Chelatococcus sp. YT9: one gene and its partner. The protein of the gene in region 1 binds, or shares a complex with, the protein of each later gene. Links are inferred from orthologs where the notes say so. Each region holds a gene or a part of one and is shown on either strand. Other genes may lie near its edges.

The links.
Region 2: the proteins of secA (region 1) and secY are in contact, whole or in part, in a crystal structure (PDB 3DIN), measured with the Thermotoga maritima proteins. The link is inferred for Chelatococcus sp. YT9 from one-to-one orthologs. Residues at the interface, in WP_004082002.1 of Thermotoga maritima: Glu261, Ala262, Arg263, Lys300, Ala301, Arg302, Thr303, Ile304, Ile305, Leu323, Tyr324, Asp325, Pro326, Val329, Ser330, Tyr333, Ile336, Lys340, Phe345, Val349, Glu363, Phe364, Tyr374, Ser375, Gly376, Gly377, Glu393, Ile395, Thr482, Ser483; in WP_004081795.1 of Thermotoga maritima: Glu108, Gly109, Glu110, Glu111, Ala236, Glu237, Arg238, Arg239, Ile240, Thr241, Ile242, Gln243, Tyr244, Ala245, Arg246, Arg247, Val248, Thr249, Gly250, Arg251, Arg252, Val253, Tyr254, Gly256, Ala257, Ser258, Thr259, Tyr260, Leu261, Pro262.

Annotation. Positions count from the first base shown.
Region 1 is NZ_JAHBRW010000001.1:1,848,245-1,862,925, reverse strand. Bases 5,516-8,834 are described here. They hold secA (preprotein translocase subunit SecA), read left to right. Parts: upstream 5,516-5,850; coding sequence 5,851-8,634; downstream 8,635-8,834. In the rest of the region: KIO76_RS08405 (DUF1178 family protein), read right to left, coding at 1-158; grxC (glutaredoxin 3), read right to left, coding at 224-484; KIO76_RS08395 (ComF family protein), read right to left, coding at 534-1,310; KIO76_RS08390 (methyltransferase domain-containing protein), read left to right, coding at 1,506-2,402; KIO76_RS08385 ((deoxy)nucleoside triphosphate pyrophosphohydrolase), read right to left, coding at 2,603-3,010; bifunctional glutamate N-acetyltransferase/amino-acid acetyltransferase ArgJ, read right to left, coding at 3,007-4,254; KIO76_RS08375 (peptidylprolyl isomerase), read right to left, coding at 4,430-5,380; KIO76_RS08365 (lytic transglycosylase domain-containing protein), read right to left, coding at 8,953-9,690; KIO76_RS08360 (L,D-transpeptidase family protein), read right to left, coding at 9,949-11,379; KIO76_RS08355 (acetyl-CoA carboxylase carboxyltransferase subunit alpha), read right to left, coding at 11,557-12,510; KIO76_RS08350 (class I SAM-dependent methyltransferase), read right to left, coding at 12,695-13,474; gloB (hydroxyacylglutathione hydrolase), read left to right, coding at 13,678-14,445; aromatic amino acid exporter YddG, read right to left, coding at 14,496-14,681. UniProt on the Escherichia coli protein: Required for protein export, interacts with the SecYEG preprotein conducting channel.
Region 2 is NZ_JAHBRW010000001.1:2,854,212-2,868,422, forward strand. Bases 10,754-13,602 are described here. They hold secY (preprotein translocase subunit SecY), read left to right. Parts: upstream 10,754-11,432; coding sequence 11,433-12,773; downstream 12,774-13,602. Other genes in these bases: rpmD (50S ribosomal protein L30), read left to right, coding at 10,754-10,857; rplO (50S ribosomal protein L15), read left to right, coding at 10,869-11,348; KIO76_RS13125 (adenylate kinase), read left to right, coding at 12,770-13,351; rpsM (30S ribosomal protein S13), read left to right, coding at 13,571-13,602. Outside these bases: fusA (elongation factor G), read left to right, coding at 1-315; tuf (elongation factor Tu), read left to right, coding at 371-1,561; rpsJ (30S ribosomal protein S10), read left to right, coding at 1,642-1,950; rplC (50S ribosomal protein L3), read left to right, coding at 2,000-2,722; rplD (50S ribosomal protein L4), read left to right, coding at 2,722-3,342; KIO76_RS13030 (50S ribosomal protein L23), read left to right, coding at 3,339-3,650; rplB (50S ribosomal protein L2), read left to right, coding at 3,672-4,511; rpsS (30S ribosomal protein S19), read left to right, coding at 4,522-4,800; rplV (50S ribosomal protein L22), read left to right, coding at 4,803-5,195; rpsC (30S ribosomal protein S3), read left to right, coding at 5,206-5,916; rplP (50S ribosomal protein L16), read left to right, coding at 5,937-6,350; rpmC (50S ribosomal protein L29), read left to right, coding at 6,361-6,576; rpsQ (30S ribosomal protein S17), read left to right, coding at 6,587-6,829; rplN (50S ribosomal protein L14), read left to right, coding at 6,933-7,301; rplX (50S ribosomal protein L24), read left to right, coding at 7,301-7,618; rplE (50S ribosomal protein L5), read left to right, coding at 7,611-8,186; and 8 more genes. UniProt on the Escherichia coli protein: The central subunit of the protein translocation channel SecYEG. Consists of two halves formed by TMs 1-5 and 6-10.

The DNA of each region.
Region 1 (14,681 bases):
GCGACGCTTGGCGACATGATGGCCTTCTGTACCTTGTCGGATCCGCAGACCGGGCACGTCACGAAGCCCCGCGACACCTGCGCCTCGAAGGCGTCGCTGTTCTTGAACCAGCTTTCAAAACCGTGGCTCTTATCGCAGACGAGCTTGTAGCGGATCATGGGTCGGGGACTGTTCCGGAAATACGATCAGGCGGTCGGCCGGTGGAGACGTGTGTTCACGGGAGTCAGGCGGATTTCAGCAACGCGTCGAGCTCGCCGCGGCGTTCGAGCGCGTAAAGATCATCGCACCCACCAATGTGACGGTCGCCGACGAAGATCTGCGGGACGGTGCTCCGCCCTCCGGCACGCGCGATCATCGCCGCACGTTCGTCGGCCTTGCCTGAAATCTCGATCTCCGTGAAAGTCACGTTCTTCGAGGTCAATAGCTCCTTCGCCGACTGGCAATAGGGGCACCACGACTTCGTATAGATCGTTACATCAGCCATAGCGGGACGCCGTTCACAACAGTTGTGCTCAAGCGACATATAGGTGTCATCATGCCTCCGCGACAACCCTCGCGAAGGTCAATATATCGACGTGGGATGCGCCGCCCCGCAGCAACGCCCGACAGGCGGCATTGGCCGTCGCGCCGGTCGTCAGCACATCATCAACGAGAATGACGCGTTCGCCCCCCAAACGCCGGTTGTCCGGCACATGAAACGCGCCTTGGAGATTGGCAGCGCGCTCCGCGCGCGTGAGCCCCACCTGCGGCCGCGTATTCTTGCGGCGGTGGAGCACGAGTCCGTCACAACGCAAGCCGCTGCGCCGTGCGATTTCCTGTGACAGGACCATGGCCTGGTTGAACCGGCGGGACCAGAGACGCCGCGGATGCAGCGGCACCGGCACGATAAGCGCGGCCTCTGCAAAAAGCTCCGCACCGGCCGTCGTCATCATCCTGCCCATGGCCTTGCCAAGCTCAAGGCGATCACCGTATTTCAGGCGGTGGACCAATTCGCGGGCGGTGCCGTCGTAACGGGCGACCGCCCTGGCCCTCTCGAATACCGGCGGGTTGGCAATGGCCGCCGGGGACAGGAGTGGCCCGCCGAGATCTACCGCGAAGGGGGTGCCCAGCCGCTCACAGTAAGGCCGAGTGATGAATGGCAGTTCGCGCCAACAGGCTGCGCAGACTCCATGGGGCTCGGCGGTCGCATGGCCGCAGGCAATGCAAGTAGGCGGATAAATCAGGCTGGCGAGCCGGCTCGCCACCGCCTCCGCGCCCTTATGCAACACCTCGGTCGAGCGCCGCAGCCAGCCGCTCTCGTATTCCGCCATGCCATCCCCCCCCCCCCCCGCTTGGAGTTTAGGCGGTTGGAGGCACACGTGAAAGGTTCATCCAGGGCTGTCCGATGGGTCCCCCCGCGAACAACGGGCGGGTCCTCCGGAAGCGATAGTCTTTGACCCCCGGACCGAAGCGCAGGATAACGCGACACCACCTCCTGCTTGCTCGATCAGGATCAAGGACCCTCCATGGCCGCGCCCATCGTCTTCGACCGTGCCCTCGCCCGCCGTCGCCTGGAGCGTGCCCACCGCGAGGGTTTCATCGACTTCCTGGTGGCACGGGCTGGCGAGGATCTCGCCGATCGGCTAGCAGCGGTGAAGCGCGACTTCGATCTGGTGCTTGATCTCGGCACACCGACTAACGCCGCCGTCTCGACTCTCACAGCCTCAGGGCAAGCGCGGCGCATCATCCGGGCTGCGCCCACCGCTGCGGCTCTCAGCCGAACGCGGGATGCCGCGTTGGTGGCGGACGAGGAAGCGCTGCCCTTCGCGGAAGCCCGCTTCGATCTCGTGGTCTCGCTCCTGGCGCTCCAGGGGATCAACGACCTGCCTGGGTCGCTCGTGCAGATCCGCCGAAGTCTCAAGCCGGATGGATTGTTTCTCGCAGCCCTGTTCGGCGGCTCCACGCTAACGGAGCTGCGCCAGATATTGGCGGAGGCCGAAAGCGAGATCGAGGGAGGGGTCAGCCCCCGCGTCGCGCCCTTCATCGACATCCGCGACATGGGCGGGCTGCTACAGCGCGCGGGCTTTGCTCTGCCGGTCGCTGATATCGATACGGTCAAGGTTCGCTACGAGCACCCCATCGGCCTACTGCGCGACCTGCGCGCGATGGGCCTGACGAACAGTCTCGTAGAACGCCGTCGCAAGCCCCTGAAGCGGCAGACGCTCGCCCATGCGGTCGCGCTCTACTACGAGCGCTTCGCCGATGACGACGGCCGCGTGCCGGCCACTTTTGACATCCTCTGGGTTTCGGGCTGGGTCCCGCACGAGAGTCAGCAGAAGCCGCTCAAACCCGGCTCGGCCAAGGTACGGCTGGCAGATGCTTTGAACACCAAGGAGATCAAGACGGGCGGTGAGGCAGAGTAACCACTGTTCGCGACCGTCGCCCCCTGAGTGGCCGGCGCGCGGATCCCTCCCTCAGAGAGGGTGGCCTCGCGCAGCGAGGTCGGGTGGGGGGGGGCCAGGGGGCGGGAACGATCCTCCAGGGACCACGCAAGTGCCACCGTCTCGGCCAGAGCGGCGCCACCCTCCCGTCGGGGAGGAACAGCGCGGCTCACGAATTCGGCCTAGCGCAGAAGATCGACCAGCACGGGTACCAGCGGCTCGTCCGCAGGGGGCATGGGATAGTCGCGCAGCGCCGTAGCCCGAACCCATTTCAGTGTCTGCCCCTCGCGCGGAGCGGCGATGCCCTCCCAGCGCCGGCAGATGTAGAGCGGCATCAGGAGATGGAAGGTCTCGTAGGGATAGCTCGCGAAAGTGAGCGGCGCGAGACATTCCTGCTTCACGGTAATGCCGAGTTCCTCGTTGAGTTCCCGGATCAGCGTTTCCTCCGGGCGCTCACCGGCCTCCACCTTCCCCCCCGGGAATTCCCAGAGGCCCGCGAGCGCCTTGCCCGGTGGGCGCTGGGCGAGGAGGATGCGCCCGTCGCCATCAACGAGGGCGCAAGCCGCAACAAGAGTGAGCTTCACACTCACGAGCGGTAGTCGCCGTTGATCTCGACATAGGCCTTGGTGAGATCGCAGGTCCACACCGTGGCCGAACCACTGCCGAGCCCGATATCCGCGGTGATGCAAATATCTTCGCCGCGCATGTAGGCGGACGTCGCGGCCTCGTCGTAGGCGCCATCGCGCTCGCCGTCGACGGCGACGCGGATATCGCCGAACCAGATCGCGAGGCGATCGCGTTCGGCGGGCTCGCCGGCCTTGCCGACGGCCATGACCACACGGCCCCAATTGGCGTCCTCGCCGGCAACCGCCGTCTTCACCAGCGGCGAATTGGCAATCGACAACGCGATGCGCTTGGCGGAAGCGTCGTCCACGGCGCCACGCACCAGGACCTCGACGAACTTGCGTGCACCCTCGCCGTCGCGCACGACCTGATGGGCCAGGTCGAGCAGCAGAGCGTCAAAAGCCACCTTGAAGGCAGCGAGCCGCGGATCATCTACCGCCTCGATGGGCTTCACCCCGCGGGCCACCGCGGCGCCCGTCGCAAAGGCAATAAGCGTGTCGGAGGTTGATGTATCGCTGTCCACCGTGATGGCGTTGAAGGAGCCCTTGACCCCACCGGACAGGAGCGCCTGCAGAACCGGGGCGGCGATCGGCGCGTCAGTGACGACATAGGACAGCATCGTCGCCATGTCGGGAGCAATCATGCCGGCCCCCTTGGCGATGCCGTTGATGGTCACGGTAATGCCATCGATATCAGCGGCGCGCGTGGCCACCTTGGGGAAGGTGTCGGTGGTCATGATTGCCTTGGCGGCATCGAGCCACGGCTCTGGCGAGGCACGACGCGCGCAGTCGGCCAGTACGCCCTCGAATTTCGTGGCATCGAGCGGCTCGCCGATAACGCCGGTCGAGGACAGGAAAATCTCGCTTTCCGCACAGCCTACCGCGGCAGCCGCGAGCTTTGCCGTGAGCGCTGTCGACTCGCGGCCCTTGCGGCCGGTGAAGGCGTTGGCATTGCCGGAATTGACGACAAGCGCCCGTGCCTTTCCGCCGGCCAGCCGGTCCCGGCACCATTCAACCGGTGCCGACGGGCACTTGGAGCGCGTGAACACGCCCGCCACGCTCGTGCCCTCATCGAAGATGGCGAGCAGCACATCCGTTCGGTCCTTGTAGCGGATGCCGGCCGCGGCGGTCGCGAAGCGCACGCCGGCGATGGGGGGCATCGCGGGAACGGTCTTGGGGGCAAGTGGCGAGACGGGATGTTCTTTTGCCATGTTGGGCCGATCGGGAGAAGGAGACTTACGCCGCTCGGTGCGACGCGGAGGTATAAGCTGGGGCACGGCATGCAAGCCATGCCGTACTCCTGGGTCATCAGGTCAAATATGCCTTGCCGGTCGCGGCCACCTGCCTATCGTTCCCGATCTGCAGGACGTTATCCCCGTCACCAGATCAGGGCTTCTTGGGCTCGGCCGGTGTTGCGGGCGCTGGCGCGCTTGGTGTCGGGGCGGGCGTTGCCGGCGGCTCGTCCAGACGCTCGATCTTCGCATCCTTGCGTAAGCCCACAATAATGTCCTGCTGAGCCTTCTGCGCCAGATAGCTGTCGACCTGCTCCTTGACCTCGTCAAACGTCGGAATTGGCTTTTCGCGCTTTTCCTCAACCTTGATGACGTGCCAGCCGAACTGGCTCTTCACAGGCGCCGAAATCTCACCCGGCTTGAGCTTGAACGCGGCCTCGGCAAATTCCGGCACCATGCGGTCCTTGGTGAAGAAGCCGAGATCCCCGCCTTCCTTGGCGGAACCCGGATCCTTCGAGACTTCCGCAGCCACCTTCACGAAGTCCTCGCCGGCCTTGAGCCGTGCTTCAATCTTCTTCGCGTCGGCCTCATTCTCCACGAGAATGTGGCGGGCGCGCACCTCTTCTTCGGGCTTCATGCCCTTGACGGTATCTTCGTAGAGCGCCTTGGCTGCTTCAGGCGTCGCGGCCTTCTTCACCTCGGCGGCCAGATAGTCGTCCAGCAGCACCTTGTCCCTGAAGTAGGCCAACCGGCGCGCGAAGTCCGGCGTGTCGCCGATCTTGGCTTTTTCGGCAGCCTGCGCCAGAATCTTCATGTCGATGAGATAGTTCAAGAGATAAGTCCGGCGCTGGGCTTCCGGCATCGCAGGCAGCCGGTCCCCGAGATCCTCGCTGGCCACGTCGAGATCCCGCTGGGTGATCGCCACGCCGTTCACAGTGGCAAGCGGCTTGTCCGGGTTGGTAGCGGAAGCGGCCGGCGCGGCCGGCTGAGGCGCCGCCGGAGCCGCAGCGCCCTGGGCCATGGCAGGCACGGAGAGCGCGCCCAAGCCGGGCAAGCCCATCAGGGCGGTGGCGGCAGTGGTTAGAAAGAAGCGACGAAGGTTCATGGGTGCTTCCGCGATGCGACCGGGGGCCGATGGACGGCTGGCGGCCACGAGGGCGCACCAGCCATATGAGCATAAGTGGCTTGCATGAGTGGCCGAAGCGGCGTTGCTTGGCAAGACCTTATGTTGGCGGGAGCTCTCCCTGAGAGCCAGCGTCCGCCCACATCGCGCCCAACGCTGCGACCTCCCCACAGCGAGCTGGCGCCCCTATATAGCGCCATAAGGCCTGTTTGGCAGTAACCGGGTTGACAGATCCTCATGATACACCCATTTCGCCGAACAGCACGGGGCTTCGCCGCTTCGACACATCGGCGTGCGATAGGGGCGGAATCAAGGTCGACGCCATAAAGTCGATTGGTGGGGCTCATGTCCCCGCTGTTGTGCTGGACCCGGCGCCCCTTGGGGGTTAATCGTGTGACCGACGGCGCGGGATGCCTTCCCGGGCCGGAATTGATCGTCCGGAAAGAATCTCGATGCTCGGCGCTATTGCGAAAAAAATATTCGGTTCAGCCAACGACCGCCGCCTGAAGACCTATACCAGCAGAGTCCAGGCCATCAATGCGCTTGAGCCCGAACTCGCGGCCCTTTCAGACGAGCAGCTGCGCGCCCGGACGGAGGAATTCCGTCAGCAGCTCGCCGCCGGCAAGACACTCGATGATTTGCTCATTCCGGCCTTCGCCACCGTGCGCGAGGCAGCCAAGCGTGTGCTCGGCCAAAGGCACTTCGATGTGCAGCTCATCGGCGGCATGGTGCTTCACGAAGGCGCGATCGCCGAAATGCGGACGGGTGAAGGCAAGACCCTTGTGGCGACGCTGCCGGTCTATCTCAACGCCCTGTCCGGCAAGGGTGTTCATGCGGTCACCGTCAACGACTATCTCGCCAGCCGCGACTCCGGATGGATGGGGCGCATCTACCGCTTTCTCGGGCTGACAGTCGGCGTGATCATCCACGGGCTGGACGACGACCAGCGCCGCGAAGCCTATGCCTGCGACATCACCTATGGCACCAACAACGAATACGGCTTCGACTATCTGCGCGACAATATGAAATACGATCTCGCGCAGATGGTCCAGCGCGGGCACAATTTCGCAATCGTCGACGAGGTCGACTCGATCCTGATCGACGAAGCGCGGACGCCGCTGATCATCTCCGGGCCGCTCGACGACCGCTCCGATCTCTACAATGCCATCGATGTGCTGATCCCGAAGCTCAAGCGCGAGGACTACGATCTCGACGAGAAGCAGCGCGCGGTCTCGCTGACCGAGAGCGGCAATGAGCATATCGAAGAGCTGCTGGAAGGCGCCGGCCTGCTGAAGGAAGGCTCTCTCTACGACGCCGCCAACGCGACGCTGGTGCACCACGTGAACCAGGCACTGCGCGCCCATACGCTGTTCCAGCGCGACAAGGACTACATCGTCCGTAACAACGAAGTGGTCATCATCGACGAGTTCACCGGTCGCATGATGCAGGGCCGGCGCTACTCGGAGGGCCTGCACCAAGCCCTCGAGGCGAAGGAACACGTCCAGATCCAGCCCGAGAATCAGACCCTCGCGTCGATTACCTTTCAGAATTATTTCCGCCTCTACAAGAAGCTCGGCGGCATGACCGGCACGGCCGCCACCGAGGCCGACGAGTTCCTGGACATCTACAACCTGCCCGTGGTGGAGATCCCGACCAACCTGCCGGTCAAGCGTATCGATGAGGACGATGAGGTCTACCGGACCGATGCCGAGAAGTACAAGGCGATCGCCCGCGACATCATGGAGGCGGCCGAGAAAGGCCAGCCGGTTCTCGTCGGCACCACCTCGATCGAGAAGTCGGAAGTACTCGCCAACTTCCTGTCCAAGACAGGTTACAAGCATATCGATTTCAACAAGCCCGACGCGCTGAAGCCGGTGTTCGAGGCCGCCCGCTCGGGGAAGTCATCCAAGCATTTCGCAGTGCTGAACGCCCGCTTCCACGAGCTCGAAGCCTTCATCGTGGCGCAGGCCGGTGTTCCCGGCGCCATCACCATCGCTACCAACATGGCCGGCCGCGGCACGGATATCCAGCTTGGCGGCAATGCGGACATGCGGCTGGAGCAGGAACTGGCTGATATGCCGGAGGGCGAGGCGCGGACGGCTCGCGAAGCCGAGATCCGCGCGGAGATCGCCGAATTCAAGAAACGCGCGCTGGCCGCTGGCGGGCTCTATGTCATCGGCACCGAGCGTCACGAGAGCCGGCGCATCGACAATCAGCTGCGTGGCCGTTCCGGCCGCCAGGGCGATCCCGGCCGCTCGAAGTTCTTCCTGTCGCTCGAAGACGACCTGATGCGCATCTTCGGCTCAGGCCGCATGGACACGATGCTGCAGCGTCTTGGCCTGAAAGAGGACGAGGCGATCGTCCATTCCTGGATCAACAAGGCGATCGAGAAGGCACAGGGCAAGGTCGAAGCGCGCAACTTCGACATGCGCAAGAACATCCTGAAATACGACAACGTTATGAACGACCAGCGCAAGGTGGTCTTCGAGCAGCGTCGTGATTTCATGGCTCAGGAATCGGTCCGCGAGACCATCGACGAGATGCGCCACGGTGTCGCCGAAGAACTGGTGACGCGTCATATCCCTGAGAATTCCTACCCCGAACAGTGGGATGTCGCCGGCCTCTCCGAGGCCATTACCAACGAGCTGAACATCACCGTTCCGGTCGAGGATTGGGCGAAGGAAGAAGGTATCGCGGACGACGAGATCCGCGAGCGCCTCAAGGCGGCTGTCGATGCCTCTTATGCAGAGCGCGTCGAGAAGAATACGCCCGAGGTGATGAACTACGTCGAGAAGCAGGTGCTGCTGCAAACCCTCGACCATCTCTGGCGCGAGCATCTCGCCACGCTCGATCATCTGCGCCAGGTCATCGGCTGGCGCGGCTACGCCCAGCGCGATCCGCTGAACGAGTACAAGTCCGAAGCTTTCCAGCTCTTCGACGGCCTGATCGGGCGCCTCCGCGAGCAGGTCACGACGCAGCTGATGCGAGTCGAGGTGATGTTCTCGCCGCCCCCAGAGGCCGAGTTGCCGCCGATGGAGGCCCATCACCTCAACCCGTTCAGCGGCGAGGAGGAGATGGCGGGCTATGCCGACACGCTCGTAGCGTCCCGCCCGCAGGCGGAAGCCGTCGCTGTGGATCCAGCCGACCCCTCGACGTGGGGCAAGGTCGGCCGCAACGATCCCTGCCCCTGTGGCTCAGGCAAGAAGTTCAAGCATTGTCACGGGCGGTTCATCTGAGCGATCGCCCGGCGGACGTGCTCACTTCTCCGTTAGGGGAGGTCAGACAGACGTGCAGTGTCCGGTGAGGGGTTTACGGTACTGGTCGTCCGCGCCGCTCCGTAGCCCTCCTCCTCAATCCAATTTGAGATAACCGATCCACCGGGGTCATCCCGGCCTCGCGCCGGGGATCCCGATTGTCAAAGTCCAGACGCTATGTGTCCGGATGGCCAAGACAAGTCCGGCCATGACAACGAAGCCCCATCGGTTCAATTGGATCGGAGAATTCTGTGGCGCCCTGTCTTGCAATCTGGGGCTTGCCGCCTGCCCGGCAAGACCTCACTGCATGATGCGCAGGGTGGAAGCGCCAACCTTGGTCAGGTTGCGCATGCGGGAATCATAGGTAGCCCAGTTCACCCGGCTCTTGCGGCGGCCACTCTTGCCGCGCGCGACTGGCCCGATCGCGCCGACGACCGGGTCACCAAAGGTGGGTGTTGGGACCTCCCCCGTAACGGGATATCCCTGCGCGGTCAGGATCGCGCGCACGCGCTGACAATAGTGCACCGAGCGATAGGAGAAGCGTGTCTCCCCGTGCCCTGCTCGGTATTTCATGACTGTCGTGCAGATGTCGCCGCCCGCGAGCTTCCAGGCGCCGGTGAGATAGGTAACGCCATAGCGGATGTTGGTGGCGGGTTCGGCGAGTTCCGCGAGCGAGCCGCTGAAGCCGAGCATCCGTGCGGTCGAGGGCAACACCTGCATCAGCCCGACTTCACCGTAGCTGCCCGAAGCAGAGATATTATAGGCGCTCTCAACCTCCGCGACCGCGTCCGCGATCTGGGGCGGCAAGCCTGATTTCAACGCCTGCTCGCGCACGAGGGCGCGCAATCGCACCTTGTCCCGGCCGGGCGAAGGAACGGAGGCTTCTGCCGGAGCCACCGATTTCGGCACAGGCGCAACTGCAGCTTCACTCGGCGCCGACTTGGGCGACTGGCCACTCTCGGGCGCGGCAAGCGCTTTCCCCATGCCAAAGGCAGCGACGGTCAAAACGACAGCGGTGATACCGATCCTGACCACCATGAACTGTTCCTCTTGCCGGAAGCCCCGGCCGGGGAGCGGTACGGCGCGCTCTCTCATGCGCAATAAAAGCTTATCGTAATATGACGATGAAATATAAATTCATTGGAAACACAGCCGGAAGCTCATCCTCCCTGGCGAGATTGAGCGTGCCCGCGCCCTCCTCCAGGAATAAGGACAGCTTCACGAGCTCCCCCAAAGAAAAAAGGCCGCTGTCCATCGACAACGGCCTCATGCGCTTTGCCGGACATGCTTCCGGGATCAGAACAGGGAGAGCGGCCATACGCTCCGCGACGAGGCCTCGCTTGCGTCCTTCGCGGGCAGTTCCGCGCGCTTGTCGGTCGCGCCGGCCTTTCCGCTATTCGACGATTGCTGCCGTTGCGGCGGCAGTGGCGCTGCAGCAGGCACCGTCTGCGAGAGAGCTTCCGCCGCTGGCGCCGCAGGTTTTGCTGGCGCCGAATCCGCCCAGGACATCACGCGCTGGAACAATGACTTCTTGGGGGCAGCGCTTTCGGTCGCGCCGGCAGAGGCGAGAACCGGCGCGGGCACCGCTGCCTCGTCACGCGCGGTGGACGACGTCGAGACCACATCGTTCGCTGTGGGTTTGGCAGGCGCAAGGGCAGCCACAGCGGTGACCGGCTGAGTAGGCTTCGGGGCGACGCCCTCCTCCAGCACGATCTCCTCTGGCCCGTTCAACAACGCTTCAGGGCGGCTCACATTCTCAAGAGGCTTGGCGCTGCTGCGCGCGGCGAACATCATGACGCCGCCATCCGAACCGCCGAAGTTGTTGGACGCAGAACTGAAGGACTTGTGCTGCCCGCCATCCTGATAAACAAGGCGGACGGCCGCCGTGCCCGAGCGAACCAGTTCGGCGACCTTGGCGTCATCCCGCTGCTGCTTGGCCTTGACGGCCGAAGCGACAGCTTCGTCCTCACGCAAGGCGGGGCAAGGCGCGACGGGGTCAAGCCGGATACCGCTCGCCGAGACAGCGTTGAAGACATACTGGCGGCCGCAGACGCCGACTTTCGGCTCCTCGCGCGTCACTTCAAAATTATCCGAACCGCGCTTCAACATCTGCCAGAAGGCAATGTTGGGATCCTTGCGGTGCTTGGCCATGTTCTCCGGCGTCATCCGGAAGGGATAGGCCTGGAACTGGAACGAGCGCTGACCGCCACTGAAGGCCTCGCGTCCGAGCGCATAAATCTCGGCGATCTGCTCATCCGTCATGGAGTAGCAGCCGCGTGACGAGCACGCGCCATGAACCATGAGGAATGAGCCAGTGCGGCCGTTGGCGCGGTCATAGGTGTTGGGGAAGCCCGTATCGAACGACAGGAAGAAGTTCGAGTTGGGATTCATCTGCGCGGGCGTGATGTTGTAGAAACCCTCCGGCGCCTGCCGGTCGCCTTCACGCACCTTCGGGCCGAGCTGTCCCGACCAGCGGCAGATGGGATATGTCTTCAGTAGCGCGTAGCGGCCGGTGTTGTCCTTCTTCCAGACCTCGAGTTCCGCTTCCTTCTTGTAGGCGCGGATGAGAATAGGAGAAGACTTCGTCATGCCCTTCTCGGACATGAGCGCCAGCGTGGCTGCCGGCAGCGGAGCGTTTGCACGGGCGCTGCGATTGTAGCCGTTTCCGTCCTGGCACGAGGCTAGGCCCAATCCCACGACGGCGATCAATGCGACGCGCTTGAACATCAGCCATCCAATCATTCGACCGGTCAACAAAGGTCACCGGTTGTTAGCTTTTACGCCCGGAAGCGTTACCCCAATCTTACCAAATTAAGGCAAACCAGTGGCACTTCCTGGGTCGGCACGCTAGCGAACAGACGACTCGGCTTCATCTTTCCGCACTCTGACGGATTTAGAAAGGTTTCACAACCGCCTGCCGATGGCCAGGAATTTCTCAGCCCGCCGGTCGCGGATTTCCTCCGGCGACAGGCCCGACAGATCCTGGAAACTGGCCGCGATCGCATCGCCGGTCGACGCAATCGCATGGGCCGCATCCCGGTGGGCGCCACCAGACGGCTCAGCGATGATTGCGTCGATGACGCCGAATTTCAGAAGGTCCTGCGCGGTGATCTTCATTCCGGTCGCAGCATCCTGAGCGCGGGAAGAGTCGCGCCAGAGAATGGACGCGGCACCTTCCGGCGAGATCACCGAATAAATCGAGTGCTCCAGCATGAGCACCTTGTTGGTGGTAGCGAGCGCGATAGCACCACCGGAGCCGCCCTCACCAATAATGACGGAAACGCTCGCAGTGGGGAGCGCGAGACAAGCCTCCGTCGACCGGGCAATGGCTTCGGCTTGACCACGCTCCTCGGCGTTAATGCCGGGATAAGCGCCCGCCGTGTCGACGAAGGTGATGACCGGCAACGAAAAGCGTCCGGCGAGCTCCATCAGGCGTACAGCCTTGCGATAGCCCTCGGGCTTCGCCATGCCGAAATTATGGCGGATGCGTTCCTCGGTATTGGAGCCCTTCTCCTGGCCGATCACGCATACGCTTTCGCCCCGGAAGCGACCGAACCCGCCGACGATGGCCTCATCCTCACCGAACTTGCGATCGCCCGCGAGAGGGGTGAAGTCGTCGATTAAGGCGGTGCAGTAATCGATGAAATGCGGCCGCTGCGGATGGCGCGCCACGAGCGCCTTCTGCCAGGGGGTCAAGGCGGCATAGAGCTCGTCCAGCGCGCGCGAGGCCTTGGCCTCTAACCGGCCAATCTCCTCGCCAATGGCGACCGCGTCGCCGGACTGGGCTAACGCTCGCAGCTCCTCGACCTTGGCTTCGAGTTCAGCAACGGGTTTTTCAAAATCGAGATAGCTGCGCATCAACTCACAATAGGGGTCAGCAAAGCCCTTCAACACCCCGAGATCGAAGGGCCGAACACAGCCTCCGTCACAGGGGCCGGCGAAGGCCGGACCTTGGCGTCAGGAAGGCTGCAAGTCAATATCCCGCCGTCCACCGACATCGGTTGCCCCAGCGCGCCCGTGCGCCACCGCACGCATACCCGCTTCATGGCGACATATCCGAGGTTCGATGCGCGGCTCGCACGCGTCCGGTGGGCACGGGCGGGCCGGGCGTCGGCAAGAGAACTGGGCTGAGGCTCCGTGAGCGGCGGACCTTGCGCACCATGACAGGCCGGTGGAGCTGCTTGGTCGCCTCCATGACATGGACGCCAGCGAAGGGCAGTGAGAGCCGTGCACCCGCCCGCTCCCATGCAACCGCCGCGCGCAGGAACAAACGGCCGCGCAAGGGAGGCACATAGAGCGCCTCTCCCCAGTTCTCAGGGGAAAACAGGCTGCGTCTAAGGAGCCCCGTGAGCTGCGAACGGCTGTAAGGCAGCCCCTGTCCGAAGGGGGTCGTGTCCATGCGCGCCCAGAGACCGCGCCGGTTGGGCACCACAACGATCATCCGCCCGCCCGGCGTCAGGATGCGCCACACTTCCGATAACAGATCCTCCGGCGCGTCGCTCGTCTCCAGCGCATGCACGATGATGACCCTGTCGATCGACGCATCGAGCAGCGGCTGCATGGCGGGGTCCACGAGCGCTGACGAGGAAATGCCATTCGGCGGCCAGTTCACCACCCCCTGCATGGCGGGCATGAAGGCAAGCGTCCGTTCCATGCGAGGGCGGAACGCCGTGAGGTAAGGCGTCGCATAGCCAATACCGAGGAGCCGTTGCCGGGGCATGTCGCCCCAAAGGCTGTCAATGGCGCGCCCTACCAATCGGCGGGCAACCACACCGAGCGGCGTCGCGTAGAAGCTCTTCAGATCGACGACATCGACAGGCATGGCCTCTCCCACAGTCCCTGAAGGTTGCCAGGGCGCGTCCGGCTATCAATGGGGCTGACGGCCGGTATGCGCAAGCGGCACTCTGGTCTTGCCCTCCGCCGCACATATCGCCATTTTCGCGCTAAGCCCGCGAGGCATGATCGCGGCTATAATTGCTCTTCGCGCTACCGGCGCAATCCCCACCCAGCCCCATGAGGTCGCCGATGCCTGCCCTGATCGAGGTGTTTCCCTGCCGCAGCGACAACATCGGCGTGCTGATCCATGATCCCGCGAGCGGCGCGACGGCCGCCATCGATGCGCCGGAAGCCGACCCCATCTTGGAGGTCCTCGCCGCCAGGAACTGGTCGCTGACGGATGTCCTGGTCACGCATAAGCATGCCGACCACGTCGAAGGTATCCTGCCGCTCAAGGACCGCTATGATCTCACCGTCACGGGCCCGGGCGCCGAGGCCGACGCCATTCCAGGGCTCGACGTCGCCGTGCATGAAGGCGACGTGGTGAAAGTCGGCACGCTTGAGGCCAAGGTCATCGCCACGCCCGGGCACACCGCCGGCCATATCGCCTACTGGTTTGCGAAGGAGGAGGCGCTGTTCGCCGGCGACACCCTGTTTGCGCTCGGCTGCGGTCGTCTCTTTGAGAACTCGCCTGAGGAGATGTGGCAATCCCTCCAGAAGCTCGCCGCCCTTCCGGATGCCGCCCGCCTCTATTGCGGCCACGAATACACGCAATCCAACGCCCGCTTCGCGCTGGCCGTCACCCCGGACGATCCCGCCCTGCAGAAGCGAGCCGCCGCCATCGATGCCCTCCGTGCCGCTGGCAAGCTCACCATCCCTTCGACGCTTGGTGAGGAAAAGGCGACGAACCCCTTCCTGCGCGCGAACGAGCCCGCCTTGGCGAAGGCCGTGGGCCTCGAAAACGGGCGTGCCGCCGAGGTCTTCGCCGCTCTGCGGCGGTGGAAGGACAAGTTCTGAAGCGGCGCTCGGCCTGACGGAAAGAATCCCGCCCGCTCTGCCGACGCTGATCAGCTTTGCCGACTGCGCATTGGCTTCCGGCTTGCAGCGGGACGGGATGCCACGAAAGCGCCGAATACGATCAGCGCGCAGGCAATCGCCAATGCGATGGTGGCCTCGGCAAAGCCGAGTGCGACGAGGAGGAGGGTTGAAATCACCGGCGTCGCATAGGCGGCAACCCCGAGAAATCCGATATC
Region 2 (14,211 bases), 1.0 Mb from region 1 along the record:
GCGTTGCGTGAAGGCCTTCAGAAGGGTGGCTCGGTCCTGCTCGAGCCGATCATGAAGGTCGAAGTCGTGACCCCCGAAGACTACACTGGTTCCGTCATCGGCGATCTCAATTCTCGCCGTGGACAGATCCAGGGCCAGGATATGCGTGGCAATGCCGTGGTGATCAACGCCATGGTCCCGCTGGCGAATATGTTTGGCTACGTGAATACCCTGCGCTCCATGAGCCAGGGCCGTGCGACCTACACCATGCAGTTCGACCACTACGAGCAGGTGCCGCAGGCGGTCGCCGCCGAGGTTCAGGCGAAGTACGCCTGAGCTGTGATCCGCAACCAACGACGCAAAACGTCGAGTTCCTGTCAGGAGCCCTACGATGGCCAAAGAGAAGTTTGAGCGGACGAAGCCGCACTGCAACATCGGGACGATTGGTCACGTTGACCATGGCAAGACGTCGTTGACGGCGGCGATCACGAAGGTCCTGGCTGAGTCTGGCGGTGCAGCGTTCACGGCGTATGACCAGATTGACAAGGCGCCTGAGGAGAAGGCGCGCGGGATCACGATCTCGACGTCGCATGTTGAGTACGAGACGAAGAACCGTCACTACGCGCATGTGGACTGCCCCGGCCACGCGGACTACGTGAAGAACATGATCACGGGCGCGGCGCAGATGGACGGCGCGATCCTGGTTGTGTCGGCGGCTGACGGCCCGATGCCGCAGACGCGCGAGCACATCCTTCTGGCGCGCCAGGTTGGCGTTCCGGCGCTGGTGGTGTTCCTGAACAAGGTCGACATGGTGGACGACGCGGAGCTTCTCGACCTGGTCGAGCTTGAGGTTCGCGAGCTTCTGTCGAAGTACGAGTTCCCCGGCGACGACATCCCGGTGGTGCGTGGTTCGGCGCTGTGCGCGCTGGAAGACCGCGAGCCGACGATCGGGCATGACGCGGTGCTCGAGCTGATGACGCAGGTCGATGCCTATATTCCGCAGCCGGAGCGTCCGGTTGACCTGCCGTTCCTGATGCCGGTCGAGGACGTGTTCTCGATCTCGGGTCGTGGCACGGTTGTGACGGGCCGCGTTGAGCGCGGGATCGTGAAGGTCGGCGAGGAAATCGAGATCGTCGGCCTGAAGGCGACGGTCAAGACGACGGTTACGGGCGTGGAGATGTTCCGCAAGCTCCTTGACCAGGGTCAGGCGGGCGACAACATCGGGGCGCTGCTGCGCGGCACGAAGCGCGAGGACGTTGAGCGCGGGCAGGTGCTGTGCAAGCCGGGTTCGGTGAAGCCGCACACGAAGTTCAAGGCGGAAGCCTACATCCTGACGAAGGAAGAGGGTGGTCGCCACACGCCGTTCTTCACGAACTATCGTCCGCAGTTCTACTTCCGGACGACGGACGTGACGGGTGTCGTGACGTTGCCGGAAGGCACCGAGATGGTGATGCCTGGGGACAACGTGACGATGGAAGTCGTGCTGATCGTTCCGATCGCCATGGAAGAGAAGCTTCGCTTCGCGATCCGCGAAGGTGGCCGCACGGTTGGCGCCGGCGTGGTCGCCTCCATCATCGAGTAAGACACCAGCAACACCAGGCGAACGCGCGATGAAAACGCGTGTTCGCCTGCGTCGCCGGAATTTGGCCCGAGGGCGTTGTCATGACTAACCAGAATATCCGTATCCGCCTCCAGGCGTTCGATCACGACGCTCTCGACGCTTCGGCGAAGGAGATCGTGTCGACCGCGAAGCGGACGGGGGCGCAGGTGCGGGGGCCGATTCCTTTGCCGACGCGTATTGAGAAATTCACGGTGAACCGTTCGCCGCACATCGACAAGAAGTCGCGCGAGCAGTTCGAGATGCGTACCCATAAGCGCGTTCTCGACATCGTTGAGCCGACGCCGCAGACGGTCGACGCTCTTATGAAGCTCGACCTCGCCTCCGGCGTTGAAGTCGAAATTAAGCTCTGACCCTCCGCTACGGTTGGTTGGTTCCTGGAACGCCTTAGAGGATCCGCTCATGCGCTCAGGCGTGATCGCACAAAAAGTTGGGATGACACGCGTCTTCACGGACGCGGGTGAGCACGTCCCTGTTACGGTTCTGAAGCTTGACGCCTGCCAGGTGGTCGCGCACCGGACCGTTGATACGAACGGCTATACCGCGCTGCAGGTCGGCATCGGCAAGGCCAAGGTGAAGAACGTCTCGAAGGCTGAGCGCGGTCGTTTCGCCGTCGCCACCGTCGAGCCGAAGAAGAAGCTCGCCGAGTTTCGCGTTGATCCCCAGCACGTCATTCCGGTGGGTGCGGAGATCACAGCGGATCACTTCGTTGTCGGTCAGTTCGTCGACGTGACGGGCACGACGACCGGTAAGGGTTTCGCCGGCGGCATGAAGCGCTGGAACTTCGGTGGTCTCCGTGCGAGCCATGGCGTGTCTATCTCGCACCGCTCGATCGGTTCGACCGGTGGTCGCCAAGACCCCGGCAAGACGTTCAAGAACAAGAAGATGCCTGGGCATCTCGGTGTCGAGCGCGTGACCACGCAGAACCTGCGCATCGTGCAGACGGACGTGGAGCGTGGGCTCATTCTGGTTGAAGGTGCTGTGCCGGGCGTGTCCGGCGGCTGGATATTGGTACGTGACGCGGTGAAGCGTAAGCTGCCGAAGGAAGCGCCGCTTCCCGGCGCGTTCCGCGAGCCGAAGTCCGCGGCTGTTCCGGCGGAAGCCGAGGGACAGGAGAACGCGTGATGAAACTCGATGTGACCACGCTCGACGGCTCGGCTGCCGGCACGATCGATCTCGACGAGACGATCTTCGGTCTTGAGCCGCGCGTCGACCTTATTCATCGCTATGTGCGCTGGCAGCTCGCCAAGCGTCAGGCCGGGACGCACAAGTCCCTCGGCCGCGCCGAGATCGCTCGCACCGGCAAGAAGCTGTACCGCCAGAAGGGCACCGGCAACGCCCGTCATGGTGCGGCCCGCGCTCCGCAGTTCCGCGGCGGCGGCAAGGCGTTCGGCCCGGTGGTGCGCGATCATGCGCATGATCTGCCGAAGAAGGTGCGCGCCCTGGCGCTGCGCCACGCTCTTTCGGCGAAGGCGAAGGACGGTGCGATCGTCGTGCTGGACAAGGCCAGTGTGGCGGAGCCCAAGACCAAGGCGCTGAAGGCGAGCTTCGGCAAGCTCGGTTTCGCCAGCGTACTCGTCGTGGACGGCGCCGAGCTCGAGACGAATTTCCGCCTCGCGGCCCGCAACATCCCGAATGTTGATGTGCTGCCGGTTCAGGGCATCAACGTTTATGACATCCTGCGGCGTGAGAAGCTCGTTCTGACGAAGGCCGCCATCGACGCGTTGGAGGCGCGCTTCAAATGAGCAAGGCTCCCATCGCACTGGATCCGCGACACTATGACGTGATCGTCGGACCGGTCATCACCGAGAAGGCTACGACGGCGTCGGAGCACAACAAGGTGGTGTTCAAGGTCGCTGGCAAGGCGACGAAGCCGCAGATCAAGGCGGCTGTCGAGAAGTTGTTCGACGTTAAGGTGCTCAGCGTGAATACGCTGGTCACCAAGGGCAAGGTAAAGCGGTTCCGCAATACACTCGGCCAGCGTTCGGACGTGAAGAAGGCGGTTGTCACCCTCGCCGAGGGTCACAGCGTCGACGTGACGACGGGCCTTTGAGGCGGGTGAAGGACTGATCCGATGGCTTTGAAATCCTTCAAACCGGTTACTCCGAGCCAGCGTCAGCTGGTGATCGTCGATCGTTCGGAGCTCTACAAGGGCAAGCCGGTCAAGACGCTGACTGAGGGCAAGTCGTCCGCAGGCGGCCGCAACAACACCGGGCGGGTGACCGTCCGCTTCCGTGGTGGTGGGCACAAGCGCACTTACCGTATCATCGACTTCAAGCGTCGCGAGCGCCTGGAGCAGCCGGGTGTCGTCGATCGGGTCGAATACGATCCGAACCGCACGGCCTTCATCGCTCTCGTCAAGTACGAGGATGGCGGGCTTGCCTACATCCTCGCACCGCAGCGCCTTGCCGTCGGCGATACCGTTGTCGCGGGCAATCAGGTCGACATTAAGCCCGGCAATGCGATGCCTCTGGCGAACATGCCGGTCGGCACGATCGTGCACAACGTCGAGCTCAAGATCGGCAAAGGCGGCGCTCTTGCCCGCTCGGCCGGTACTTACGCTCAGATCGTCGGTCGTGACCAAGGCTATGTCATCGTTCGCCTGAACTCCGGTGAGCAGCGCCTGGTCCACGGTCAGTGCTTCGCCACGGTGGGCGCGGTGTCGAACCCGGACCACATGAATACCTCGGTCGGCAAGGCTGGTCGTTCGCGCTGGCTCGGACGGCGTCCTCACAACCGTGGTGTGACCATGAACCCGATCGACCACCCGCATGGTGGTGGTGAAGGGCGCACTTCGGGTGGCCGTCATCCGGTCACGCCGTGGGGCAAGCCGACCAAGGGCAAGAAGACCCGCGCCAACAAGCGGACTGATAGCTTCATCGTGACGTCGCGTCACCAGCGGAAGAAGAGATAAGGGGCGGGCGATGGCACGTTCGATCTGGAAGGGCCCGTTCTTCGACGGCTACCTCCTCAAGAAGGCCGAGGCAGCGCGTGCAGCCGCGCGCTCGGAAGTTATCAAGATCTGGAGCCGTCGCTCCACCATCTTGCCGCAGTTTGTGGGCCTGACTTTCGGCGTCCACAACGGCCAGAAGCACATTCCCGTCTTCGTCAGCGAGGAGATGGTCGGTCACAAGTTCGGTGAGTTCGCACCGACGCGGACCTTCCATGGCCATGCCGCCGACAAGAAGGCGAAGAGGAGATAGGCATGGGCAAGCCCGCAAATCCTCGCGCGCTGAAAGACAACGAGGCGAAGGCTGTTCTGCGCAATCTGCGCGTCAGCCCGCAGAAGCTCAATCTCGTCGCGGCTCTGATCCGCGGCAAGAAGGTGTCGACCGCCCTCGCGGATCTGGAATTCAGTCGCAAGCGTATTTCTGTCGACGTGCGCAAGACGCTCGAGAGCGCCATCGCCAATGCCGAGAACAACCACGACCTCGATGTCGACGATCTCGTCGTTGCCGAGGCCTTTGTTGGCAAGGGCTTGGTCATGAAGCGCTTCCACGCTCGTGCCCGCGGTCGCGGCGTGCGTATTGAAAAGCCTTTCTCGAACCTGACCATCGTGGTTCGGGAAGTGGCGCAAGAAACCGGCCGCGGAGCCTGAGGAGAGCGCGATGGGTCAGAAGGTCAATCCGATCGGTCTGCGGCTCGGCATCAACCGCACGTGGGATTCGCGTTGGTTCGCGGGCAAGATCGAGTATGGCAAGCTGTTGCACGAGGACATGGCGATCCGTCGCGCCCTCATGAAGCAGCTCAAGCAGGCGGCGGTCTCCAAGATCGTCATCGAGCGGCCGCACAAGAAGTGCCGCGTCACCATCTACTCGGCTCGTCCGGGCGTGGTGATCGGCAAGAAGGGCGCCGACATCGACAAGCTGCGCAAGACCGTGGCGAAGATGACGGACGCCGATGTGGCGATCAACATCATCGAAGTCCGCAAGCCGGAGATCGATGCCAAGCTCGTCGCAGAATCGATCGCGCAGCAGCTTGAGCGCCGTGTGGCATTCCGCCGCGCCATGAAGCGTGCCGTCCAGTCGGCCATGCGCCTGGGCGCAGAAGGCATTCGTATCAACTGTTCCGGGCGTCTCGGCGGTGCCGAGATTGCGCGTATGGAATGGTATCGCGAGGGTCGCGTGCCACTTCACACCTTGCGCGCGGACGTGGATTACGGTACGGCGACGGCCTTCACGACCTACGGGACGTGCGGAATCAAGGTGTGGATCTTCAAGGGCGAAATCCTTGAGCATGATCCGATGGCTCAGGACAAGCGTATGGCCGAGGAAAGCGGCGGCCAGCGCAGTCATGGCCGTAGAGAGGCTGCGGCGTAACGCCGCTTTAGGAGGCAGAGATGCTGCAGCCCAAGAAGACTAAGTTTCGTAAGCAGTTCAAGGGCCGTATTCACGGCACCGCGAAGGGTGGTACGAACCTCGATTTCGGCCAGTTCGGTCTCAAGGCTCTCGAGCCGGAGCGCGTGACTGCCCGGCAGATCGAAGCGGCGCGACGCGCTATCACGCGTCAGATGAAGCGCCAAGGCCGCGTGTGGATCCGGATTTTCCCGGATCTTCCCGTGACCGACAAGCCGACTGAAGTGCGTATGGGTAAGGGCAAGGGCTCCCCTGAATATTGGGCAGCGCGCGTCCATCCCGGCCGCATCATGTTCGAACTCGACGGCGTGCCGGAAGAGATTGCGCGCGAAGCGCTGCGTCTCGGTGCGGCTAAGCTGCCGATCCGGACGCGCTTCATCCAGCGCATTGCGGAGTGAGTGTTAGACGATGAAAACGAAGCAGCGTTTTTCCGACCTCACCGCGATGTCGGCTGACCAGCTCCAGGACGAACTTCTGAAGCTGAAGAAAGAGCAGTTCAATCTGCGCTTTCAGCGCGCGACGGGGCAGCTCGAGAGCACGGACCGTGTGAGGGTGGTGCGTCGCGACATAGCTCGCGTCAAGACTCTTCAGCAGCAGAAGCTCGCTGAAGCTCACAAGGTTTGAGGAGGCCGCCGTGCCGAAACGTGTATTGCAGGGCGTCGTCGTCAGCGACAAGCAGGACAAGACGATCGTCGTGAAGGTCGAGCGCCGTTTTACGCATCCGCTTCTCAAGAAGACGGTGCGTCGCTCGAAGAACTACCATGCCCACGATGAGGGCAATAAGTTCAAGGTCGGTGATACGGTGTGGATCGAGGAGACTCGTCCAATATCGAAACTCAAGACCTGGGTCGCCCTGGAAAACTCCGCGGCGTCCTGAGCACTATTGAAGAGAGGCGAGGGGACCGAAAGATCCCCGTCAGTCGTAGTCCGGCGGTGTGAGCTGCCGGAAACCGGTCTGAGACAGAGAAAGGATCGTTGCCATGATCCAGATGCAGACGAATCTTGACGTTGCCGACAATTCCGGCGCCCGTCGCGTCATGTGTATCAAGGTCTTGGGTGGCTCGAAGCGTAAGTATGCCGGCGTTGGCGACATCATCGTGGTGTCGGTCAAGGAGGCTATTCCGCGTGGCCGTGTGAAGAAGGGTGACGTGATGAAGGCGGTCGTCGTGCGCACCGCCAAGGACATCCGTCGCGCTGATGGCTCTGTGATTCGTTTCGATCGCAACGCTGCTGTGCTGATCAACAATCAGAAAGAGCCTGTTGGAACCCGTATCTTCGGGCCGGTTCCGCGTGAGCTGCGCGCCAAGAACCACATGAAGATCATCTCGCTCGCGCCGGAGGTGTTGTGATGGCCGCGAAGATCAAGAAGGGCGACAAGGTCGTCGTTCTCACCGGCCGCGACAAGGGCAAGTCGGGCGAGGTGGTGCAGGTTCTTCCCAAGGAAGAGCGCGCGCTGGTACGCGGCGTGAACCTGGTGAAGCGCCATCAGCGCCAGACGGCGAATTCAGAGGGCGGCATCATTTCCAAGGAAGCGCCGCTCCATCTGTCGAATATCGCGTTGGCGGACCCCAAGGACGGCAAGGCGACCCGCGTTGGGTTCAAGACTTTGGACGACGGGCGCAAGGTGCGTGTCGCCAAGCGTTCGGGAGAACTGATCGATGGCTGAGGCTGCTCAGGATCTCGGCGTCGGCTATGTGCCGCGCCTCAGGAAGCACTACGACGAAGTCATTCGTGAAAAGCTCGTCGAGGAGTTTGGCTACAAGAACCGGATGCAGGTTCCTACGATCGAGAAGATCGTTCTGAACATGGGCGTCGGTGAAGCTGTCAACGACTCCAAGAAGGCGTCGGTGGCGGCGGCTGATCTGGCGTTGATCGCCGGTCAGAAGCCTGTCGTGACCCGGGCCCGCAAGGCTATCGCGACCTTCAAGGTCCGCGAGAACATGCCGATCGGCGCCAAGGTGACGCTGCGCAAGGAGCGCATGTACGAGTTCATCGATCGTCTGGTGACGATCGCTCTGCCTCGCGTGCGTGACTTCCGTGGCCTCAACCCGAAGTCTTTCGACGGCCGTGGCAATTATGCTCTCGGAATCAAGGAGCACATCGTGTTCCCCGAGATCAACTACGATCGCGTCGAGCAGATCTGGGGTATGGACATTATCGTCTGCACCTCGGCGAAGACCGATGATGAAGCGCGTGCGCTTCTCAAGCACTTCAACTTCCCGTTCCGGCAGTGAGATTGTTCTCATACGCGGACACCGGAGATCAATATGGCTAAGAAGAGTTCAATCGAGAAGAACAAGCGGCGCGAGCGGCTTGTGAAGCAGTACGCGGGCAAGCGCGCTCGTCTGAAGGCGATCGCCAACGATCAGACGAAGTCGCCGGAAGAGCAGTTCGAGGCCCGGCTTAAGCTGGCTGAGCTGCCGCGCAACTCCAATCCGACACGGATCCGCAATCGTTGCGAGGTCACGGGTCGTCCGCGCGCGTTCTATCGCAAGCTCAAGATGTCGCGTATAGCGCTTCGCGAGCTGGGCTCGCAGGGGCTCGTCCCCGGCTTGGTCAAGTCGAGCTGGTAAGGGAGGATCTGCGATGTCGATCAATGATCCGCTAGGCGATATGCTCACCCGTATCCGCAACGCCCAGATGCGGCGCCGCGGCAAGGTGGGAACGCCGGGTTCCAGGCTGCGTGCACGTGTTCTCGATGTGCTCCAGCAGGAAGGCTATATTCGCGGCTATTCGACGACCGAGTACGGCAATGGCCGCACGGAGTTCGAGATCGAGCTGAAGTACTTCGATGGTACGCCCGTGATCCGTTCGATCCAGCGTGTGTCGAAGCCCGGCCGTCGTGTCTATGCTTCTGTCGATAACATGCCGCGCGTCGCGGATGGTCTCGGCATCACCATTCTCTCCACGCCTCGCGGCGTGATGGCCGATCACCAGGCCCGGGAGAATAACGTGGGCGGCGAAGTGCTCTGCAAGGTCTTCTGATCAGGCAGCACTGACAAACCACGGGAAAGACCATCATGTCTCGTATCGGTAAGAAACCAGTTCCTGTCCCGGCCGGCGTTACGGCGACCGTCGAAGGGCAGACTGTCAAGGTGAAGGGCTCGAAGGGCGAACTGTTCTTCGTTGTTCCTGACGACGTCTCGGTGGCGCTCAACGACGGCGAGGTCAAGGTCGACCCGCGTGACGAGACCAAGCGCGCCCGCGCGCTCTGGGGCATGTCGCGCAGCCAGGTCGAGAACCTGATCATTGGTGTGTCGAAGGGCTTCGAGAAGAAGCTCGAGATCACGGGTGTCGGTTACAAGGCCGCGGTCGCGGGCAAGGTTCTCAAGCTGTCGCTTGGCTACAGCCACGACATCGACTTCGAGATCCCCGCCGGGCTGACGATCACGACGCCGAAGCCAACGGAGATCGTCGTTGCCGGCATCGACAAGCAGAAGGTCGGCCAGGCTGCGGCTGAGATCCGCGAGTTCCGCGGTCCCGAGCCCTACAAGGGCAAGGGCGTGAAATACGCCAACGAGTTCATCTTCCGCAAGGAAGGCAAGAAGAAGTAAGGGGCCGACCATGGCGGAGAAACTCGGAACCACTGAGCGTCGCAAGGCGCGTGTTCGCCGCGCTTTGCGCGCTGCTGCGAACGGACGGCCGCGTTTGTCGGTGCACCGCTCCTCGAAGCAGATTTATGCCCAGGTCATCGACGATGAGGCCGGCCGTACGCTGGCTTCTGCGTCGTCCCTGGAGAAGGCTGTCCGCGAGCAGCTGAAGAGTGGCGCCAACGTTGAGGCGGCAGCCGCAATCGGTAAGCTGATTGCAGAGCGCGCGGTTGCAGCGGGCGTCAAGGACGTCATCTTCGATCGCGGCGCTTTCATCTATCACGGGCGCGTCAAGGCTCTGGCCGAAGCCGCGCGCGAAGGTGGCTTGAGCTTTTAATTTGACTTATTCAGGTCCACCGCGTCACCGGGGCTTGTGCGAAAGCAGGCAACCGGTTACGCGGTGGTCTTGTTTTTGGGAATCGCGGGCCGTGTTGTGCGCGATCCCCGCTCTGAAAGCGGCGGATTTGGTGTGGTTCGAAGCGAGCGGGGCCGCCGCCCTGCGAAAGTGGAGACAAAGGTATGGCGAGAGACCGTCAGCAGCCGCGTGACCGTGAGGAGCGCGACAGCGAGTTTGTAGATCGGTTGGTGCACATCAACCGTGTTGCCAAGGTCGTGAAGGGTGGCCGTCGTTTCGGCTTCGCCGCCCTCGTGGTCGTCGGCGATCAGAAGGGCCGGGTCGGTTTCGGCCATGGCAAGGCCCGCGAAGTTCCGGAAGCGATCCGCAAGGCGACTGAAGCGGCCAAGCGCGCTCTTGTGCGCATTCCCCTGAAGGAAGGCCGTACGCTGCATCACGACGTTGCCGGCCGCTGGGGCGCGGGCAAGGTCATCCTGCGCGCGGCTCCCGCCGGTACCGGCATCATTGCCGGTGGCCCGATGCGCGCGGTCTTTGAGACGCTCGGCATGCACGACGTCGTCGCGAAGTCGCTCGGTTCTTCGAACCCGTACAACCTGGTTCGCGCCACGATCGACGCGCTGAAGCGCGAAGACAGCCCGCGTTCCGTTGCGGCCCGCCGTGGCCTCAAGGTGTCCGCACTCCAGTCCCGTCGTCGCGACGCTGATATGAGCGACGCGGCCGGCGCCGAAGCGTGAGGAGGCTTGAACAATGGCTCAATCCTCTGGAAAGAAGACCGTCACGGTCGAGCAGATCGGTAGCCCGATCCGCCGCGTGGCCGCTCAGCGCGCGACGCTGATCGGACTTGGTCTCAACAAGCTTCACCGTCGTTCGGTTCTCGAGGACACACCGGCTGTCCGCGGGATGATCGACAAGGTTCGTCACCTCGTGCGCGTCGTTGAAGACACGCCGGCAGCAGGGTGAGGAGAATGTCGATGAAACTGACAGACATTCGCGATAATCCCGGCGCATCGAAGGGCCGCATGCGCGTCGGCCGCGGTATCGGCTCGGGCAAGGGCAAGACCGGTGGCCGTGGCGTCAAGGGGCAGAAGTCCCGTTCAGGCGTTGCCATCAAGGGTTTCGAGGGTGGGCAGATGCCTATCCATCGTCGGCTCCCGAAGCGCGGCTTCTGGAATCCCTTCCGGCGGGACCTCAACGAGGTTAACGTCGGCCGGGTTCAAGCCGCGGTGGACGCGGGCAAGCTCGATGCGGCGAGCCCTGTCACCCTGGAAGGTTTGATCGCCGCGGGCGTCGTTTCGAAGGCGCGCGACGGGGTCAAGATCCTGGGGCAGGGCGAATTGACCTCGAAGCTTATCTTCGAGGTTGCGGGCGCATCGAAGTCAGCGATCGCCGCTATCGAGAAGGTGGGCGGCTCGGTTAAAATTCTGAGCGCTGCAGCACCTGCAGAAGCGTAGGCGAACCCCTATCTAAGCCTGTGGCGGCGGGGCACCCTCGGGTTGGCCGGCGCCGCCACGAAGCCTTTGCGGGATTGATCATCGATGGCGTCGGCAGCCGAACAGCTTGCAGCAAATCTCAACTTCGGGGCTCTGGCTAAGGCCGAGGAACTCAAGAAGCGCATCTGGTTTACGCTGGGTGCGCTTCTCGTGTATCGGCTTGGCACCTATATCCCTCTTCCCGGCATCAATCCGGAGGCGGTCGCCGAGCTTTTCCGCCAGACGCAGGGTGGCGTCCTCGGGCTGTTCAACATGTTCTCGGGCGGAGCGGTTAGCCGTATGGCTATCTTCTCGCTCAACATCATGCCCTACATCTCGGCATCGATCATCATCCAGCTGCTAACGAGTGTCGTCCCCACGCTCGAGGCCCTCAAGAAGGAGGGCGAGCAGGGGCGTAAGGTCATCAATCAGTATACCCGCTACCTCACTGTCATTCTCGCGGTCTTCCAGGCTTACGGAATTTCGATCGGCCTCGAGGGCTCCGGAAACATGGTTTCCGATCCGGGCATGTTCTTCCGGATCACGACGGTCATCACCCTGACCGGTGGCACCATGTTCCTGATGTGGCTCGGTGAGCAGATCACGTCACGGGGCATCGGTAACGGGACGTCGCTGATCATCTTCGCAGGCATTGTCGCGGAACTGCCGCAGGCTATCGCCGGGACCCTCGAGCTCGGCCGCCAAGGCGCGGTGTCGACTGGCCTCATCCTTGGCGTCATTGTGATGGCGATCGCCTGTATCGCGCTGATCGTGTATATGGAGCGCGCCCAGCGTCGCCTGCTCATCAATTATCCGAAGCGCCAGGTTGGCAATAAGCTGTACGAGGGCCAGAGCTCCTTCCTGCCGCTGAAACTGAACACCGCCGGCGTCATTCCGCCGATCTTCGCGTCGTCCCTGCTTCTGTTGCCGACGACCTTCGCGAGCTTCTCGCAATCGCAGGGCGGGGGAACGGGCATCCTGGCGACGCTGTCGACCTACCTGGCGCACGGTCGGCCGCTCTATATGATCTTGTATGTCCTGTTGATCGTGTTCTTCGCCTTCTTCTACACGGCGATCGTGTTCAACCCGAACGAGACGGCGGACAACCTCAAGAAGCATGGCGGCTTCATTCCCGGCATCCGCCCCGGAGAGCGCACGGCACAATACATCGACTATGTGTTGACGCGCATTACGGTGGTCGGCGCGGCCTACCTCGCTTTGATCTGCTTGATTCCCGAAGTCCTGATTTCCTATGCGGCGCTTCCCTTCTATTTTGGCGGCACATCGCTGCTGATCGTGGTCAGCGTCACGATGGACACGGTCGCCCAGGTGCACGGGCATCTGCTGGCCCATCAGTATGAAGGGCTCATCAAGAAGTCGAAGTTGAAGGGGGCAAGGCGCAAATGAGACTGATCCTACTCGGACCTCCTGGTGCCGGTAAGGGTACGCAGGCGGCGCGTCTGGTGGAACGCCACGGAATTCCGCAGCTCTCGACAGGCGATATGCTGCGGGCGGCGGTTGCAGCCAGAACTCCCGTGGGCCTGCAGGCGAAGGAGTTGATGGATCAGGGCGCGCTGGTGCCTGACGATCTCGTCGTTTCGATCGTCGCCTCCCGCATCGATGAACCGGACGCGCGCAAGGGCTTCATCCTCGATGGTTTTCCGAGGACGGTGGGACAGGCTGACGCTCTGGACAGGATGCTCGAGCAGAAAGGCATGCAGCTCGATGCGATCATCGAGCTCAAGGTCGATGAGGGCATTCTCGTCGATCGGATCGTCCGGCGTGCCAAAGAGGCCGAGGAGCGGGGCGAGCCGGTGCGTCGCGACGACAATCCAGAGGTGTTCCGCACGAGGCTTGACGCCTACAGGCAGCAGACCGCTCCGCTGACCGACTATTATGGCAGCAAGGGTACCTTGCGGACCGTGGACGGAATGGCGCCTATCGATGATGTCACCACGGCGATTCGCCAGATCGTGGGTGGCTGAATCGATAGATAAGGTTGACGAAACTTGTATGAACGCCTAAAGACAGGAATCTGCCGACGTTAGTCTGTGACCGAGCCGGTGTCCTGAGCAAAGGGGTGCCGGCCGGTGTTGTCGTGTGGGCCGTTCGCAAGACTATTCCTCCGGGGATCCCTGGAGTTGGCACATTATCGAACCGCATGAAGCTCCGGCTTCGATGTTAAGGGTTGAGGAGACTGGAACGTGGCCCGTATCGCAGGCGTCAACATTCCGACGAACAAGCGCGTGGTGATCGCGCTGCAGTATATTCATGGCATCGGTGCCAAGAAGGCGCAGGAGATCAGCGAGAAGGTCGGTATCCCGGCCGATCGTCGTGTGAACCAGCTGACCGACCAGGAAGTGCTGCAGATTCGCGAGACCATCGACCGTGACTATCTGGTCGAGGGTGATCTCCGTCGCGATGTGTCGATGAACATCAAGCGGCTGATGGATCTTGGCTGCTACCGTGGCCTGCGTCACCGCCGCAGCCTTCCGGTTCGCGGCCAGCGCACGCACACCAACGCGCGCACCCGCAAGGGCAAGGCCAAGCCGATCGCCGGCAAGAAGAAGTAATCGGTTGCGGGCGCGCTGCTCGTCTGTCGGTTAGGTCGATTGACCCCAGGCCCTCCGGGTGTCTGGGGTGGTTCTTATGGTTGCCGGGCATTCCGGCAGTTATCCCGAGCGCCTGGTATCACGGGCGCGCTTGAAGGATTGGATAGAAGAGACAATGGCAAGAGAAGTCGCCCGCGTCCGCCGTCGCGAACGTAAAAACATCGTGTCTGGCGTCGCCCATGTGATCGCCTCGTTCAACAACACGATGATCACCATCACCGATGCGCAGGGCA